Regions from separate parts of the Zoogloea sp. GW822-FHT05C07 genome, predicted to be linked through region 1. Evidence: predicted binding sites of a transcription regulator. Region 1 holds the regulator's gene; each other region holds the start of a gene.
The links. Region 1 encodes sigma-54, which starts transcription at its own class of promoters, with help from an activator protein. Its sites were predicted from a motif close to TGGCACGCTTNCTGCTNA; they were not measured.
Positions count from the first base shown of each region.

Region 2: the regulator sigma-54 is predicted to act here: its motif matches at 2,603-2,620, upstream of AC3QL2_RS15265 (CmpA/NrtA family ABC transporter substrate-binding protein).
Region 3: the regulator sigma-54 is predicted to act here: its motif matches at 2,366-2,383, upstream of AC3QL2_RS19020 (circularly permuted type 2 ATP-grasp protein).
Region 4: the regulator sigma-54 is predicted to act here: its motif matches at 2,970-2,987, upstream of AC3QL2_RS05670 (TOBE domain-containing protein).

Region 1 is NZ_CM179510.1:2,747,952-2,752,573, reverse strand. Features, by position in the region: gene recA (recombinase RecA) at 1-783, shown strand, start outside; gene recX (recombination regulator RecX) at 809-1,258, shown strand; gene lptB (LPS export ABC transporter ATP-binding protein) at 1,245-1,967, shown strand; gene AC3QL2_RS12940 (RNA polymerase factor sigma-54) at 1,983-3,443, shown strand; gene hpf (ribosome hibernation-promoting factor, HPF/YfiA family) at 3,460-3,783, shown strand; gene ptsN (PTS IIA-like nitrogen regulatory protein PtsN) at 3,943-4,428, shown strand; gene hprK (HPr(Ser) kinase/phosphatase) at 4,397-4,622, shown strand, end outside.
Region 2 is NZ_CM179510.1:3,271,435-3,276,056, reverse strand. Features, by position in the region: gene AC3QL2_RS15275 (ABC transporter ATP-binding protein) at 1-145, opposite strand, end outside; gene ntrB (nitrate ABC transporter permease) at 171-1,118, opposite strand; gene AC3QL2_RS15265 (CmpA/NrtA family ABC transporter substrate-binding protein) at 1,206-2,462, opposite strand; gene AC3QL2_RS15260 (ANTAR domain-containing response regulator) at 2,853-3,428, opposite strand; gene AC3QL2_RS15255 (SpoIIE family protein phosphatase) at 3,565-4,622, opposite strand, start outside.
Region 3 is NZ_CM179510.1:4,125,511-4,130,132, reverse strand. Features, by position in the region: rRNA gene AC3QL2_RS19035 (16S ribosomal RNA) at 1-155, opposite strand, end outside; one part of gene AC3QL2_RS19030 (IS5 family transposase) at 542-1,014, opposite strand; one part of gene AC3QL2_RS19030 (IS5 family transposase) at 1,014-1,362, opposite strand; gene AC3QL2_RS19025 (pseudouridine synthase) at 1,472-2,098, opposite strand; gene AC3QL2_RS19020 (circularly permuted type 2 ATP-grasp protein) at 2,429-3,847, shown strand; gene AC3QL2_RS19015 (alpha-E domain-containing protein) at 3,850-4,622, shown strand, end outside.
Region 4 is NZ_CM179510.1:1,197,447-1,202,068, reverse strand. Features, by position in the region: gene AC3QL2_RS05685 (ABC transporter substrate-binding protein) at 1-904, shown strand, start outside; gene AC3QL2_RS05680 (di-heme oxidoreductase family protein) at 904-2,247, shown strand; gene AC3QL2_RS05675 (TOBE domain-containing protein) at 2,437-2,865, opposite strand; gene AC3QL2_RS05670 (TOBE domain-containing protein) at 3,032-3,859, shown strand; gene modA (molybdate ABC transporter substrate-binding protein) at 3,885-4,622, shown strand, end outside.

The DNA of each region.
Region 1 (4,622 bases):
CAGAAGCTCGGCGGCACCGCCGCCTTCATCGACGCCGAACACGCGCTCGACGTCACCTATGCCCAGAAGCTCGGCGTCAATATCGGCGACCTGCTGATCTCCCAGCCGGACACCGGCGAACAGGCCCTCGAGATCGCCGACATGCTGGTGCGTTCCGGCGGCGTGGACGTGGTCATCATCGACTCCGTCGCAGCGCTCACCCCGAAGGCCGAAATCGAAGGCGAGATGGGCGACCAGCTGCCTGGTCTGCAGGCCCGCCTGATGTCCCAGGCCTTGCGCAAGCTCACCGCCAACATCAAGCGCACCAACACGCTGGTGATCTTCATCAACCAGATCCGCATGAAGATCGGCGTGATGTTCGGCAGCCCGGAAACCACCACCGGCGGCAACGCGCTCAAGTTCTACGCATCCGTGCGCATGGACATCCGCCGCATCGGCACCATCAAGAAGAACGACGAGGTGATCGGCTCCGAGACCAAGGTGAAGGTCGTCAAGAACAAGGTCGCCCCGCCGTTCCGCGAAACCCTGTTCGACATCCTGTACGGCGAAGGCACCTCCCGCGAAGGCGAGATCATCGATCTGGGCGTCCAGCACAAGTTCGTCGACAAGTCCGGCGCCTGGTACGCCTACAACGGCGAGAAGATCGGCCAGGGCAAGGACAACGCCCGCGAGTTCCTGAAGACCAACCCGCACATCGCCCGCGAGATCGAGAACAAGATCCGCGTAGCGGTCGGCCTGCCCGAGATGGCCGCGGTGGCTCCGGCAGCCGCAGCGGCGGCCTGACGAAGCGGCCCCGGACGGCACGCCGATGACTGCAAGCCTGCATGAGCGCGCGCTACGCTGCCTGGCCCAGCGGGAACACTCCCGCGTGGAGCTGGCGCGCAAGCTCGGCACGCTCGGCAGCCACGAGGAGGTCGATGCCGAGCTCAACCGCCTCGTAGACCTCGGCCTGCTGTCCGATGCCCGTTTTGCCGACGCCTACGTGCGCGCCAAGGCCAGCCGCTTCGGTGCCGCCCGCCTGAAACTGGAACTGAGCCGCCGCGGGGTATCCTCCGAACTGATCGGCGACGCGATCGCGGAAAACACCGCTGAGAGCGAATTCGAACGGGCACGCGACATCCACCGCCGAAAATTCTCCACGCCGCCCGCAGACGCGCGAGAATGGGCACGGCAGGCGAGATTCCTTCAAGGTCGCGGCTTTTCCACCGAAATCATTCGTAGAGTCCTGAAAGAACACCCCGGCGATGAGCCTGCTTAAAGTCAGCAACCTGCGCAAGAAGTACAAGGCCCGCACGGTCGTTCACGACGTTTCCTTCAACGTCGGCAGTGGCGAGGTCGTCGGCCTGCTCGGCCCCAATGGCGCCGGCAAGACCACCTGCTTCTACATGATCGTCGGCCTGGTGGCCGCCGACGGCGGCGAGATCACCCTCGACGACGAGGTGCTGACCCATCGCCCGATCCACCAGCGCGCGCGCCTGGGGCTGTCCTACCTGCCGCAGGAGATGAGTGTCTTCCGCAAGCTGACGGTGGCCGAGAACATCCAGGCTGTGCTCGAGCTGCAGAGCCTATCCAAGGCCCAGATCGCCAGCCGCCTCGACGAATTGCTGAACGAGCTGGGCATCGAGCACCTGCGCGACAGTACCGCCATCTCCCTGTCCGGCGGTGAGCGCCGTCGCTGCGAGATCGCCCGCGCCCTGGCCACCGCCCCCCGCCTGATCCTGCTCGACGAGCCCTTCGCCGGCGTCGACCCGATCGCCGTCATCGACATCCAGAAGATCATCCGCTTCCTGAAGGACAAGGGGATCGGTGTGCTGATCACCGACCACAACGTCCGTGAAACCCTCGGCATCTGCGATCGTGCCTTCATCATCAACGCCGGCGAGGTGCTGGCCAGCGGCCGCCCGGACGAGATCGTTCACAACGAACAGGTCCGCCAGGTATACCTCGGCGAGCACTTCAGGCTCTGAGGCCCGATACGACTCATGAAGCCCAGCCTTCAGCTCAAACTCTCCCAGCATCTCGCGCTGACGCCCCAGCTGCAGCAGTCCATCAAGCTGCTGCAGTTGTCGACCCTCGAACTCAACCAGGAGATCGAGAAGATCCTCCTGGAAAACCCCATGCTCGAGCGGGAGGAGCCCGAGGGCGACCTCGGCTCGAGCCGCGTCGAGGCGCCCGGCCCCGTGGCGCCGGCGGGCAGCGAAGCCGCCCACGAGCGCGAGCAGGAGCAATCCCGGGAGGCGGAACGCGAGCGCGAGCCGGACCACGATTTCGACGGCAGCGGCGAAGCCGGCGAATGGGCTGCGGCGGGTAGCGGCGGGCAGCGCGACGACGACGACGAGACCGACTTCCAGGAGTTCCAGGCCGCCGTGCCATCCCTGCGCGACCACCTGGACGCTCAGGTCGCCCTGACCCCGCTGTCCGACCGGGACAGGGCGCTGGTGCGCTTCCTCATCGAGGCCCTCGACGACGACGGCTACCTCAGCCAGGATCTGGCTGACCTGCTGCCGCTGCTGCCCCCCGAGCTGGAAATCGAGCTCGACGATCTCAAGATCGCGCTGCGCCAGATCCAGAGCCTGGACCCGGCCGGCATCGGCGCCCAGGACGTGGGCCAGTGCCTGGCCTTGCAGCTGCATACCCAGCCCCCCGGCGAAGCCCGCGACCTGGCCATCGCCATCGTCAGCGAACACCTCGAACTGCTGGCTGCCCGCGACTTCCTGAAGATCAAGCGCGCCCTGCGCTGCAGCGACGACACGCTGCGCGAGGCCCATGCGCTGATCCTCAGCCTCAACCCGCGCCCCGGCGCCCAGTTCTCCCAGGCCGACACCCGCTATGTGGTCCCCGACGTGGTGGTCCGCAAGATGCGTAACAACTGGGTCGTCAGCCTCAATCCCGACGCGATGCCGCGCCTGCGCATCAACCAGCTGTATGCCCAGATCCTGCGCGACAACCGCGGCGCCAGCGGTTCCCTGTCCAGCCACCTGCAGGAAGCACGCTGGCTGATCAAGAACGTGCAGCAGCGTTTCGACACCATCCAGCGGGTTTCGCAAGCGATCGTTGACCGCCAGCGCCAGTTCTTCGATTATGGCGATGTGGCAATGCGACCGCTGACCCTGCGGGAAATTGCCGAACAACTGGATCTACACGAATCCACCGTTTCGCGGGTGACCACCCAAAAGTACATGGCCACACCGCGGGGCATTTTCGAGTTCAAGTATTTTTTCGGCAGTCACGTTGCCACCGACAGCGGTGGGGCTGCTTCCTCGACGGCGATTCGGGCGCTGATTCGCCAGCTCGTGGGAGCGGAAGACAAGAAGAAACCCTTGTCCGACGCCAAGATTGCCGAGTTGTTGGGCCAGCAGGGTATCGTCGTGGCTCGTCGGACAATTGCAAAATACCGCGAGTCCCTCGATATTCCGCCGGTCAGTCTGCGCAAAACCATCTGACAGAAAGGTAGCAACCATGAACCTCAACATCACGGGGCATCACGTCGAAGTTACGCCGGCCATCCGCGAGTACGTCACGAGCAAGCTGGACCGCGTGATCCGTCACTTCGACAACGTCACCAGCGTCGGCGTGATCCTCTCGGTGGAAAAGCTGCGTCAGAAGGCCGAAGTTACCGTGCACGTGCGCGGCAAGGACATCTTCGTCGAGAACGAAGATGCCGACATGTACGCAGCCATCGACGGGCTGATCGACAAGCTCGACCGCCAGGTCCTGAAGTACAAGGACAAGACCAGCGACCACGGTCACGACTCCCTGAAGCAACACCTCGCCGAGTCCTGATTCCCGGCGTCGCGTAATACCCTTTTCCCCGGGACCGTTGTGGCTATAATGCGCCCCAATTGACACAACGGCCCCGGCGGCCTCCGCCTCCGGATCTTCCTGAATCGCCTTTCACCGGCAACCTGTGTCGGCCCGTTCCGCACACGGGAGAGTCCTCGCATGAACCTCATCGCCAAACTTCTGCCGCCGACCAACGTGGTCGTCGGACTCGAGGCGAGCAGCAAGAAGCGCGCTTTCGAGCAAGCCGGCCTGCTGTTCGAGAACAACCACGGCATCGGCCGCAGCACAGTCTTCGACAGCCTGTTTGCCCGCGAGAAGCTCGGCTCGACCGGCCTCGGCCAGGGCATCGCCATTCCCCACGGCCGCATCAAGGGCCTCAAGGAGGCGCTGGGTGCCTTCATCCGCCTCGCCGAGCCGGTACCCTTCGACGCCCCCGACGGACGCCCCGTGTCGATGCTGTTCGTGCTGCTGGTTCCCGAGCAGGCCAACGAGCACCATCTGCAACTGCTGTCCGAACTGGCCCAGATGTTCAGCGACCGCAGCTTCCGTGAACAGCTGATGAGCGCGCCCGATGCCCAGGCCGCCCACACCCTTTTCGCCCAATGGGGCAGCCATGCGTCAGACGACAGTCAGCCGGCTGTTTGACGACAACCTGGAGCGCCTGCGGCTGCGCCACATCTGCGGCAGCCTGGCGACCCGCATTTCGGTCTCCGAAGACCGCATCTGGCCTGCCGACATGGTCGGCCACCTCAACCTGATCCACCCGGACCGCCTGCAAATCCTCGGCTCCTCCGAGATGGCCTGGGCCCGCCGCCAGACCCGCGAGAAGGTCATCCACC
Region 2 (4,622 bases), 520 kb from region 1:
TGGATTTGCCGCAGCCCGAGTGGCCGATGAGGGACACCACCTCGCCCTGGCGGATCTGCAGATTGACGTTCTGCAGCGCGACGAAGCGACCTTTCTTGGTGTCGAAAGTCATGCCGACGTTTTCGACCTTGACGATTGCGTTCATGTGAGGACTCCTCGATCCGGGCCGGTTAGTTGTTGCCGTAGCTGAAGCGGCGGGCGATCAGCAGCAAGAATTGTTCGAGCACGAGGCCGACGATGCCGATCACGAAGATGGCGATGATGATGTGCTCGACCTTGAGGTTGTTCCACTCGTCCCACACCCAGAAGCCGATGCCGACGCCGCCGGTGAGCATTTCGGCGGCCACGATGACCAGCCAGGCGGTGCCGATGGACAGGCGGATGCCGGTCAGCATGTAGGGCAGCACGGACGGGAAAAGGATCTTGGTGATGATCTTGAACTCGGACAGGTTCAGCACCCGTGCCACGTTCAGGTAGTCCTGCGGCACGCGCTGCACACCCTGGGCGGTGTTGAGGATCATCGGCCAGATGGAGCAGATGAAGATGGTCCAGGTGGAGGCCGGGTCGGCGGCCTTGAAAACCATCAGGCCGATCGGCAGCCAGGCCAGCGGCGAGACCGGGCGCAGGATGCTGATGATCGGCTCGAGCATGCTGTTCATGAAGGCGAAGCGGCCGATGATGAAGCCCATCGGGATACCCACCAGCGCCGCCACGCCGAAGCCGACCGCAACCCGCTTGAGGGACGACAGGATGTTCCAGCCGATGCCCTGGTCATTCGGCCCGTTCTGGTAGAAGGGATCGGAAAAAAGCGTGATGGCGGCATCGAGGGTCTTTGCCGGGCCGGGAAAGTCGGCGGACTTCATCGCCACCATGGCCCACAAGCCGATGACGAAAGCAAAGCCGAGCAGCGGCGGCAGCACCACGCGCAGGAAGGCGGTACAGCGCTCGCCGAAGGAGGTAGTCGGTTCGGCAGGCTCGGCGGTCGGGGCATGGGCCACGGGTGCGGCAGCCATGGGGGCCTCCTGCTTGGCGGCGACGACATCGTCGCGCATGCCGGAAGCGGCTTCAGTGTCCGGTCCGACGCTCACCAGGCCGGAGGTAAGGGTTGCAGTGCTCATCTGGGTCTCCAGAATTCTGTAGGGGCGAATCGCTTCGCCCGCGGATGTGGATCGGCAGTGCTGGGCGAGCTCACTCGCCCCTACAGGTCAGGCGTGGATCTTGAAGCTGGCGGCGTACTTCTTCGGGTCCTTGCCGTCCCACACCACGCCGTCGATCAGCTTGGAGGTACGGAAATCGGACTTGGGCACCGGCACACCGACGATGCTGGCGGCCTGCTTGTACAGTTCGGTCTTGTTGATCGCCTTGGCGATCCCGAGGTAATCCACGTCCTGCTTGAGCAGGCCCCAGCGGCGGTGCTGGGTGAGGAACCACATGCCGTCGGACAGGTAGGGGAAATTCACCAGGCCGTCGTTGTAGAACTTCATGTAGTTCTTTTCGGACCAGCTCTTGCCGAGGCCGTTTTCGTACTGGCCGATCATGCGGCTGCGGATCACATCCACGTCGGTATTGACGTAGCTCTTGGCAGCCACGGTCTCGGCGGTCTTGGCGCGGTTGGCGGCGCTGGCGTCAATCCATTTGGAGGCTTCGAGGATCGCGCAGATCATCGCGCGGGCGGTGTTGGGGTACTTGGCAGCGAACTCGGCCGTGGCGCCCAGCACCTTTTCCGGGTGGTCGGTCCAGATGTCCTGGCTCGTCACCGCGGTGAAGCCGATCTTGTCCACGATCGCGCGCTGGTTCCACGGCTCGCCGACGCAGTAGCCGTCCATGTTGCCGACGCGCATATTGGCGACCATCTGCGGGGGCGGCACGACGATGTTCTTGACGTCTTTGAAGGGGTCGATGCCGTGGGCGGCCATCCAGTAGTACAGCCACATGGCGTGGGTACCGGTCGGGAAGGTCTGGGCGAAGGTGTATTCCTTCTCCTTCTTGGCGATGACCTTGGCCAGCGAAGCGCCATCCACAGCGCCCTTGTCCTTCAGCGCGTTGGACAGCGTGATCGCCTGGCCGTTGTTGTTGAGGGTCATCAGCACCGCCATGTCCTTCTTCGGACCGCCGATGCCCAGGTGCAGGCCGTAGATCAGACCGTACAGCACGTGGGCGGCGTGCAGCTCGCCGTTGGCCAGCTTGTCGCGCACACCGGCCCAGGAGGCTTCCTTGCTCGGGGTGATCTTGATGCCGTACTTCTTGTCGAAGCCCATCACGGAGGCCATCACCACCGAGGAACAGTCGGTCAGCGGGATGAACCCGATCTTCACTTCTTCCAGTTCCGGCTTGTCGGAACCCGCGGCCCATGCACCGCTCGTCGGAAGCATCGTCCCCATCGCTGCCACACCTCCAATAGTCGCGCCGGCCTTCAGAAAGCCGCGGCGGGAGAGAATCTTGTCGTCGAATTGCGCGCTCATCACATGCCCCTGATCCGCTTACCCAAAAAAAAGAGGCGTCACATCTCCCCGCGCAATTCGCGCTGGGGGGATGGACGCCTTTGTCCAAGTCTGATCGCCTGATCAAGCCGGGCCGCCGTTGGTCCGACTTCTGTCTGGATTAAGCGAGGACCGTGCCAATAACGGCAAATCATTGAACAAAAACAAAAAACCCAAAACGGACACAAAACTACCCCCTAAGAGGTATAAAAATCGCACTCCGCGGATGCACTTCCGCAGTGCAGCAATCGACCTGCCAGCACCATTCCGGCTCATTTCGAGGAAACATCGGGGAATCAGCAAGAAAAAGGGCGGCGACGCCTTCGCGCCACCGCCCTTTCAACATCAACGTCCGGCCGTGAACTACCCCATTCAGAGTAGCAGGTTGGCCATGTCGATCACGTCCTGGGCCACGTCGGCCACTTTGCGGCCGCGCTCCATCGCCAGCTTGCGCAGCGCGTGATAGGCCGCATCCTCGTCGAGCCCACGGGCCTTCATCAGCACGCCCTTGGCCTTGTCCACGACGATGCGCTCGCTCAGCTTGCGGGTCGCATCGTCCCGCTCGGCACGCAGATGCTGGAAGGCCTCGAACTGGGCAATGGCCACTTCGACCAGCGAATCGAGCCTTTCGGATGACACCGAATCAACGACATAGGAGGAAACGCCTGCCTTCACGGCCCGGCGGATCGCCGTCGAATCGGAGTCCTGCGAAAACAGCAGCACCGGGCGCGGACAGTCCCGGTTCATGATGGCCAGATGCTCCAGGGTGTCGCGGCTGGGGGAATCGGCCTGGATGAAGATCACGTCCGGCTTGGTAGCCAGGACCTGCTCGGACAGATCGAAAGCATTCGACAGCACCGCCGCCACCTGATGGCCGGCCAGCGCTACCGCTGCGCAGACGTCCGCGGCACGCTCGCGGGAGGAGTCGACTACAAGCACTCGAAGCATGAGAAAACACCCTGGAAAGACATAGCACTTTAAAGCATGAAGTGCGCCAGTGCGTAAGCGAATTCAATCATCCACAAAAACGAATCAACGCATGAAAGGGGAATGGACCCGCTTTTACAGAATAGGCGGTCCCCCGCTAGGCCGCCGCCCCGGCCGTGACGCCCCCTTTTACCAGGCAGTCGAGGATCAGCACCGACACATCATCGCCGGCCGACTGGCGCCCCAGATGGCGGTTCAGCGCCTCGCGCAAGCCCGCCACCCGCGACGCCCGCGGCGTGGTGCGCAGGGTCTGCTCCAGGCCCGCCCTGCCGAACGGCTGCCCCTGGCGGTTCTCGGCCTCGGTCAGGCCATCCGAACACAGCACGATCTGCGACTGGGCCTTCCAGCCGAAGGCCTCGCAGGCGATGTCCGCCTCGGCGGACGGCACGATGCCGAGAGGGAGCTGGCGCGACACGAAACGCTGCACCACGGCGCCACTGTCGTCGATCAGCAGCACGTCAGGCACGCCGCCGACCCAGATCTGCCCTTCCGGCGCGCCCGCCGCCAGCCGGACCAGGGCCGACGCGACGAAACGCCCCGCCGGAAGCAGTCCGCACAGCAAATCGTTGAGCTCCGTCACCAGGTTCGCCAACGGCGCGTTGCGCGCGGCGCCCCGGTAGAACGCGCCCAGCGCCGGCAGCACGCTCACCGCGGCGGCCAGCCCGTGCCCGGTGGCATCGGCCAGCATCGCGTACAGCGACCCGTCCGGCGCCCGCGCCACGGCCACCACGTCGCCGGAAAAGTTGCGCGCCGGCATCACCGCATACTGCACCGCGCTGTCGTGCAGCCAGTCGCTGCGGATCTGGCGCTCCATGATGCTCATCGCCAGTTCCTGCTCGCGCTCCGACTCGTCGTGGTAACGCTGCAGACGGGCCGCGTCCTCGGCCAGCTGGAGCTGGATGCGGCGCGCCTCGGAGACGTCGCGCACGACGCCGATGAACATGCGCCGGTTGGGCAGCTGGAGATCGGACATGCCGACCTCCATCGGAAAGGTCGTGCCACTCTTGCGCCGCCCCAGCATCTCGCGGATCTGGCCGCCGGTCTTCATCTGCCCGGACGACAGCAGGTTGGGAATGGACAACTCGGCGACGCCGAACTCGCCGTCCGACATCAGCATGCCAAGGGGCTGACCGATCATCTCCGACGACGAGTACC
Region 3 (4,622 bases), 1.4 Mb from region 1:
TTCGCTACGTTATCCCCCATTACACGGCACGTTCCGATGCATTACTCACCCGTTCGCCACTCGCCACCAGGCCGAAGCCCGTGCTGCCGTTCGACTTGCATGTGTAAAGCATGCCGCCAGCGTTCAATCTGAGCCAGGATCAAACTCTTAAGTTCAATCCAAAAACTCCAGAAACCTGACGATTTCTGCAGATACTTCAATTTCTTTGTGGCTTCTGATATAAATCAGTCACCCCTCAAAACCGAGCACCCACACCTATCGGTTGTTCATCTTTTTAAAGAACTGCTGCAGAAGCAGCGAAGAGGTGCGCATTATACAGAGCCTTTTAACCCTGTCAAGCAGTTTGTTTCAGCACTTCGAAACAAACTGCTTAACGCGCCAGCACCGAAACACACAAACCGCTTCAGCACCGCCTCCTCACCCCGTAGCGCCTACTTCGTAACGCGCTGCAGCGAAAGAGCTGCGCATTATAAAGAGTTATCGGAATGCGTCAACACTATTTGGAAAAATAATTTCACGTACAGGATCGCACTAAGAAGACCTAACAAAATGAGTTTTCCGCGCAGTTCAGTTTTCGCCAGCAAATAAGGCTGCAGGCGATCTTGATAAAGGCTTCGTGAATGACGGCCAATCGCTCGAATCGAACCCGCAGGCGTCGGTAATTGTGGAGCCAGCCGATGGTTCGCTCGACCACCCAGCGGGTTTTGCCCAAGCCGCTGCCGTGCGGCGTGTTGCGCCGGGCGATCTCGGTCTTGATGCCTTGAGCGTGAAGGGGCCGGCGGTACTTGTCGTGATCGTAGCCACGGTCGGCCTGGATGATGCGGGGCTTGGAGAGTGGGCGCCCCCGCTTGCCACGAATAGGTGGAATGGCTTCGACCAAGGGCAAAAGTTGGGTTACGTCGTTGCGATTGGCGCCGGTCAGGATGACCGCCAACGGAATGCCCTGCGCTTCGGTGATCAGGTGGTGCTTGGAGCCGGGGCGTGCGCGATCGGTGGGATTGGGTCCTGTTTTTGACCCGCACCCACAGCACGAATGGAGGAAGAATCGACGATGCAACGGGACCAATCGATCCTGTCGGCCGTGCGTAAGCGAGCCAGCAGTACCTCATGCAGCCTGTCCCAGACACCCGCTTCCTGCCAGGCACGCAGGCGCCGCCAGCAACTCATGCCCGAGCCGCAGCCCATTTCCTGGGGCAGCATCTCCCAAGGGATGCCGCTTTGCAGGACGAACAGGATGCCGGTCAGAACCGCTCGATCATCGAGCGGCTTGCGCCCCGGATACTTGTTCCGACGGGGCTTGGCGGGAGGTAGCAACGGTTCGATCAAGGCCCACAGATCGTCGTCGAGAAGTGCTTTGGCCATGTCCTCTATTCAAAGAAACAAGGCCGAGGTTAACGAAATTCGACCATCGTGAACAGGGGCGAATGGGTCTTTTTGTTAGAGCTTCTAAGAAGCTGGCGATCGAACGACCTCAAAACGGCGGCTCACTCGCAAAACGTAAGAGCTGGCCATTCACCGGGTGCGGAACGGCAAGGCCAGCCGCATGTAGCAGCAAACGCGACGTCGCCGTTCGCTCAGCTACGCCGGCATACAGATCATCGCCAAGAATGGGGTGCCCGATTGCCATCATATGTACACGTAGCTGATGAGATCTCCCCGTGACAGGAGTAAGTTCAACACGACTTGTGCCGGATGCAATATCACGCCCCAGAACTAGGTAGTGCGTTAACGCGGGCTTACCCAGTTCCCGATCAATTTTTTGCCTGGGCCGGTTCGGCCAATCCACGATGAGGGGGAAGTCCACTACCCCCTCATCCTCATCCAACCCGCCCGCAACAACCGCAACATACCGCTTGCCGACCAGCCGCTGCTGAAACGCGATACTCAGCTGTCGCTCCATATCCCGCCCCATTGCCATGACAACCAACCCTGACGTTGCCATGTCCAAACGATGAACAATGCGAGCGGCGGGATAGACAGCCTGCACGCGAGACGCAAGACAATCCATGCGTTCAGCCCCACGCCCGGGCACCGTAAGCAACCCAGCCGGTTTGTCCAGCACGAGGAGGCTTTCGTCCTGAAATACAACCCTCGGCATCCCGAGGGGAGGAGCATAGACGACGGGGGAAGGCGACAACGCAGCACTACACATCAAGATCCACCCTCTTTAAGCGGGAGCTGGATTCTGGCACACCTCGCCTTCACGACGCGCCCAGCACGACCCAAAACCCCCTCGAACATCCACCTGGAACATGCGCACCGAATTGCGGCACAGGCAAATCCCCATGACAGTGCCAACGCACCGAAGCAGTGCATTTTGTTTGAGTCGAACTGTAAACCCTTTTGTTTACTATGATTTTTTATTTGGCATGCTTTTAGCTATACCAAAAGTGGTATCTCTGCTTCACAACACAATAGGCGAGCGCTAATGGCCATCACAAAATTCTTCAATGAAATGACAGCGGATGATGGGAGTGTCCGCGCGCATTACGCTGGCTATGCCGCGTGGTTGAAAGATACTCCGGCGGACCGCATTGAACGCAAGAGAGCAGAGGCGGACGCCCTCTTCCACCGATACGGCATCACCTTCGCTGTTTACGGCGAAGAGTCGGGTACGGAGCGCCTGATCCCATTCGACATCATTCCCCGCATCATCCCGGCAAAGGAATGGAAGAGCCTGGAAGCGGGCCTGCGTCAACGCGTCAAAGCGCTGAACACCTTCATTCACGATATCTACCACGACCAGGAAATCCTGAAAGCCGGGCACATTCCCGCCGACCAGGTACTGAAGAACGCACAGTACCGCCCGGAAATGCAGGGCGTTAACGTCCCTTGCGACATCTACGCACACATTGCGGGCGTCGACGTCGTACGCGCCGGTGCCGGCGAGTTCTACGTACTTGAAGACAATCTGCGGGTGCCGTCGGGCGTGTCGTACATGCTCGAAGACCGCCGCATGATGATGCGCCTCTTCCCCGAGCTCTTCGCGAGGCACCGCGTAGCCCCGGTCGAGCACTATCCGGACATGCTGCTGCATACCCTGCGTAGCGTTGCTCCGGTTGGCGTGGCAGACCCCACAGTAGTCGTGATGACGCCCGGCGCATATAACAGTGCGTATTTCGAGCATGCCTTCCTGGCACAGCAGATGGGCGTGGAACTGGTGGAAGGACAGGACCTCTTCGTCGAGGACGAGCAGGTCTTCATGCGCACAACCCAAGGCCCGCGCCGCGTTGACGTGATCTACCGCCGCGTGGATGACGACTTCCTGGATCCCCAAGCATTCCGCAAGGACTCCATGATCGGCGTTCCCGGCCTGCTGAAAGCCTATCGGGCCGGTCGCGTCACCCTCTCCAACGCCATCGGCACAGGCGTGGCGGACGACAAGTCCATCTATCCTTACGTTCCCGAGATGATCCGCTTCTACCTCGGCGAAGAGCCCATCCTCAACAACGTTCCGACCTACATGTGCCGCAAGCCCGAGGATCTGGCCTATACCCTCGCCCACCTGCCCGAACTTGTCGTGAAGGAAGTGCACGGCGCCGGCGGCTACGGAATGCTGGTCGGCCCTGCGTCCACCAAGGAGCAGATCGAGTCGTTCCGCAAGCACCTCGAAGCCAATCCTGAAAAGTACATTTCACAACCCACACTGGCTCTTTCGAACTGCCCGACCTTCGTCGAAAGCGGTATCGCACCACGTCACCTGGATCTACGCCCGTTTGTGCTGTCCGGCACCGAGATCCAGATGGTCCCGGGTGGTCTGACTCGTGTCGCCCTGCGCGAAGGATCGCTGGTGGTGAACTCCTCGCAAGGCGGGGGCACCAAAGACACCTGGGTACTGGAGGCCTGACAATGCTGAGCCGCACCGCTGACCACCTGTTCTGGATGGCGCGCTATATGGAACGCGCCGAAAACACCGCCCGTATTCTGGACGTCACCTACCGGTTATCACTCCTTCCCCGGAACGGCGAGGACGTGGAGCCCATGTGGGCGGGCATGCTGAAAATCATGGAGCTCCAGGACACCTTCCTGGCCAAGCATCCGCGCCACACCACCGAGGCCGTCCTCGAATTCATGATTTTCGACAGGGACAACCCCGGCAGCATCTACCGCTGTCTGCGTGCGACCCGCGAGAACGCCCACGCCGTTCGCGGCACACTGACTTCCGAGCTCTGGGAAACATCCAACGAGACCTGGCTCAAGATGCGGGATTTCAATCCAGCCAAGCTCTGGGAGAACGGCCCTGGCGCATTCTTCGAATGGGTGAAATACCGGTCCCATCTGTCGCGCGGCGTCACCATCGGAACCATGCTGCAAGACGAGTCGCTACGCTTCATCCGGCTCGGGACCTTTCTCGAACGAGCAGACAACACCGCACGGATCCTGGAGGTCAAGTATCTCAACCTGCTGCCTGGCTCCGACGAGGACACCACACAAACCAACGACTATTACCAGTGGAGCGCCCTGCTGCAGTCCGTCTCGGCCTTCGAGGTGTATCGAAAGGTCTACCGTGACCAGATCACGCCGCTGCGGGTTGCCGAACTCCTGATCCTGCGCGCCGACATGCCCCGCTCGCTGGCCCGCAGCATGAAGGAAGTCTACTCAAACCTGACGCGCGTCTCGAA
Region 4 (4,622 bases), 1.6 Mb from region 1:
GTCCGAGGTGGCCGGCTACGGCTTCGCGGTGAACCCGGCCTACCTGCACAGCCACGGCCTGCCGGCGGCGGCCGACTGGAGCGACCTGGCCGATCCGGTGTATGCCGGCCACCTGGCGGTGCCGGACCCGGTGGAGGTGGGCTTCGCGCCGGTGCTGGTGGACATTCCGCTGCAGGCCTACGGCTGGGACATCGGCTGGGCGCTGTGGAGCGCCATCGCGGCCAATGCGGCCTTTACCGGGCGCGGCGGCACCTTCGTCAGCGACGAGATCGGCGGCGGGCGCAAGGGCATCGGGCTGTCCATCGACTTCTTCGTCGCCTCGGCGGTGGCCAACGGTGCGCCGGTCAAGTTCATCTACCCGCGCCAGGGCGGCGTCAATCCGGCCCACATCGCGGTGACCGCCGGCAGCCCGAACCCGGACGGCGCGAAGGCCTTCGTGGACTTCGTGCTGTCCGAGGCCGGGCAGAAGATCCTCGCCCACCCGGACATCCGCAAGCTGCCGGTGCGGCCGTCGGTCTACGCGGGCTTGCCGGCCGGCTACCACGATCCCTTCGCCACCGCCGCGCGGGGCGGCTATCTCTACGACAACGCCCGTGGGCGCGGCCGCGCGGCGCCGATTGCGGCGGCCTTCGGGCAGGCCTTCGTGCGCCCCCATGCGCGCCTCGTTGAGCTGTGGCGGCGCCTGCATGCGGCCGACGGAGCGGCCTGGAATACGGTCTGGCCGCTGCTGACGGCGCCGCCGCTGAAGGAGGCGGAGGTCGACGATCCGGCGATCCAGCGCGCCTTCTTCGCCCGCCGCGACGACCCGGCCGCCGAGGCGCTGGCCGCCGGCCTGGAAAAAACCTGGGCGAGTCGCGTGGATGAGCGTTACGCGAAGGCTGCCAGCCTGCTGGGGGTAGCCTGATGCGGCGGCTGGGTTTTCTGTTGCTGGTGTGCGGCATTCTCGCCGGGGCGCCGGCCCGGGCCTCGGCGGACTGGCAGGTGGCGGACGCCGGCCGTGAGGCTTTCGCGCGGCCGCTGGACGGCCTGACCGACGCGGAGCGGGACCGTTTCTTCCACGGCCGCTCCCTGTTCAACCAGAGCTGGGTGGTGGCGCCGGCCAAGGACGACCAGGTGGACGGCCTCGGGCCGCTGTACAACCGGCTGGCCTGCATCTCCTGCCACGCCCGCAACGGCCGCGGCCTGCCGCCGGAGCAGCCGGACGAGCGCATGCAGTCGATGCTGGTACGGCTGTCGGTGGTCGGGCGGGGCCCGCATGGCGGACCGCGACCCCACCCGGCCTATGGCGACCAGTTCAACGAGGAAGGCATTCCCGGCGTGCCCGGCGAGGGGCGCGTGCGCCTGGGCTGGATCGAGTCCAAGCACCGGCTGGCGGATGGCGAAGTGGTCTCGCTGCGCCGTCCGCGGCTGGCTTTCACCGAACTGGGCTACGGGGCCATCGGCAGGGTGCTGACCTCGCCGCGGGTCGGCCAGCAGGTGGTGGGCATGGGGCTGCTCGATGCGGTGTCGGCGCAGACCCTGGCGGCGCTGGCCGCGGAGCGCAAGGCGGACGGCGTGAAAGGGCGTGTAAACCGGGTGTGGAATCCGGAAACCGCTGCACTGGAGGCCGGCCGCTTCGGCTACAAGGCCAACATGCCGACGCTGCGCGCACAGATCGCCGGGGCTTTCCTGGGCGACCTGGGAATCACGTCCGACCTGCATCCGGCGCAGAACTGTACCGCCGCGCAGTCCGCCTGCCGGCAGGCGCCGAACGGCGGTACGCCGGAGCTGAGCGCCCGCCAGCTGGACGACGCGGAGTTCTACCTGGCCCACCTGGCCGTGCCGGCCCGCCGCAATGCGGACAGCGAGGCCGTGCGGCGCGGCGAGGCGCTGTTCGTTGCCAGCGGCTGTGCGCAGTGCCACCGGCCGAGCCTCTCGACTGGTGCGTCGCCGCGTTTCCCGCGCCTCGCCGGGCAGACCATCGCGCCCTATACGGATCTGCTGATCCACGACATGGGTTCCGGGCTGGCCGATGGCCGGCCGGATTTCGCGGCCTCGGGGCGGGAGTGGCGCACGCCGCCGCTGTGGGGGATCGGGCTGACGCAGACGATCAGCGAGCAGCAGCGCTATCTCCACGACGGCCGCGCGCGCAGCTTGACCGAGGCGATCTTGTGGCATGGCGGCGAGGCGAAGGTGGCGAGCAAGCGCTTCGCAGCACTGCCGGTTGGGGAGCGTCGTGCGCTGCTGGCCTTTCTTGAAAGCCTGTGAGGCGAGGGGGATTACCTGGGGGGAGAAACTGGTTCCTGATTGATACGCAAATAAGCTGCGCAAATGCACTGCGATTGGGCGTTCGCTGTATTTAAGTGCATATAGGGCGCTGCGGCGCAGTGCAGCAGCTTGTGTGGCGCGTATCGCGGTGCGTGCCGGAGGAAGGGGGGCGGAACCGGGTTGGTGCGCTCAGCTGACGAGGCCGAGGATTACCGATGGGGCCTTGAACGCGGCGGTGGCCGGAGCGCCGACTTTCAGGCCGAGGGTGACTGAGCTTTCATGGGTGATCGTGGCGTGGACGGTCTGCCCGTTGCCGAGGGTGAGGGCTACGTCGGTGCTGATCGGCCCCTCGGTGATCGCCGAGATCGTCCCGTCGAGGCAGTTGCGGGCCGACAGCCTGGCCCCCGTGCCGCCGGCCACGAGCAGTACCGACGAGGCTTTGACGAAGGCCTGGACGGGGGTGCCGGCGGCGAGGTTGAGTTCCCTGACCGCGTCGTTGGCGACGGTGGCGACGATCTTCAGGCCGCCGGGCAGCGCCACGTCCACCTCGGAATTGATGGTGCCGAGCGTGATGGCGTCGATGGTGCCGTCGAAGGCGTTGCGGGCGCTGATCTTCATGGGACGTTCTCCGGAAACGATGGCTGCGGGTGCCAGCATGCGATGGTGCCGCCCGCTTGCGCAAGGGCGTCGATTCCTTTCAAGCGTGCCGCGCTGCGGGTTGGTGGCCCGCTATTTGCTGGAGTACAGTACGCTCCGTTGTATATCGATATATATAGGAACAATAATGACAACCCGCCGCACCATTCACCACAAGCTTGTCGGGAAGCTGACAGTCGATACCGAGTTCGGCACCTTTCTCGGCGACACGCGCATTCGCCTGCTGGAGGCCATCGACCGCTACGGCTCGATCTCCCAGGCCGCCAAGGCCGTACCGCTGTCTTACAAGGCGGCGTGGGACGCCGTGGACGCGATGAACAACCTGGCCGAGGCGCCGCTGGTGGAGCGTTCGGTGGGCGGCAAGCATGGCGGCGGTACCAACCTCACCGACTACGGCCGCCGCGTCATCGCGATGTACCGGGCGGTGGAACAGGAATACCAGGAAGCCATCGACCGCCTGTCGGCTCGCCTCGGCGACGGCGGGGAGGGCAGCATGCGCCAGTTCCAGACCCTGCTGCGCCGCATGTCGATGCGTACCAGCGCGCGCAACCAGTTCGCCGGCACGATCAGTGGCCTGCGCGAAGGCGAGGTGAGCTTCGAGGTGCGGGTGCGTCTCGACGATGCCAACGAAATCGTCGCGGTGATCACCCGCGAGAGTGCCGAGACGCTGGAACTGGGCATCGGCCAGGACGTGCACGCCTTCGTCAAGGCGCCATCGGTGCTGCTGATCACCGATCCGCAGGCGCGCACCACTGCCCGCAACCACCTGTGGGGCGAAGTCAGCCGCATCCACGAAGGGCCGGTGAGCTCGGAAGTGACGATCACCTTGCCCGGCGGGCGCACCGTCACCTCGGTGGTGACCCACGACAGCATCAACAACCTCGGCCTCGCCATCGGCACGCCGGCCTGTGCGGTCTTCCAGGCCACGTCGGTGATCCTCGCCATCTTCGACTGAATTTCAACCTGACCGGAGTCCTTCGATGAAACCTTCCTTCCGTTCGCTCGCGCTGTTTGCCGTCCTCGCCGGCTCCTCCCTGCTGGCCCAGGCTGAAGAGGTGTCGGTGGCGGTGGCCGCCAACTTCACCGCGCCGATGCAGAAGATCGCCGCCGAGTTCGAAAAGGCCACCGGCCACAAGGCCCAGCTGGTGTTCGGCTCGACGGGCAAGTTCTACGCCCAGATCAAGTCCGGCGCGCCCTTCCAGGTGCTGCTGGCGGCCGACGACGAAACCCCGGCCAAGCTCGTCAAGGAAGGCGACGGCGTGGCGGGCAGCAGCTTCACCTACGCGATCGGCAAGCTGGTGCTGTGGTCGCCGAAGGCTGGCGTGGTGGACGACAAGGGCGACGTGCTGAAGGGCGCCAGGTTCGAGCACCTGTCCGTCGCCAATCCCAAGCTGGCGCCTTACGGCCTGGCCGCGATGGAAACCCTCAAGGCCCTCGGCCTGGCCGACAGCCTGCAGCCCAAGATCGTCCTCGCCGAGAGCATCGGCCAGGCCCAGCAGTTCGTGTCGTCGGGCAGTGCCGAGCTGGGCTTCATCGCCTATTCGCAGATCCACAAGGACGGCAAGCTGATCGACGGTGGCTCCTACTGGCTGGTGCCGTCCAAGTACTACAGCCAGATCCGTCAGGACGCGGTGGTGCTCGGCAAGGGCAAGGGGCATGCCGGCGTGGAGGCGCTGACCGCCTTCCTGAAGTCGCCGACCGCGGCGGCGATCATCAAG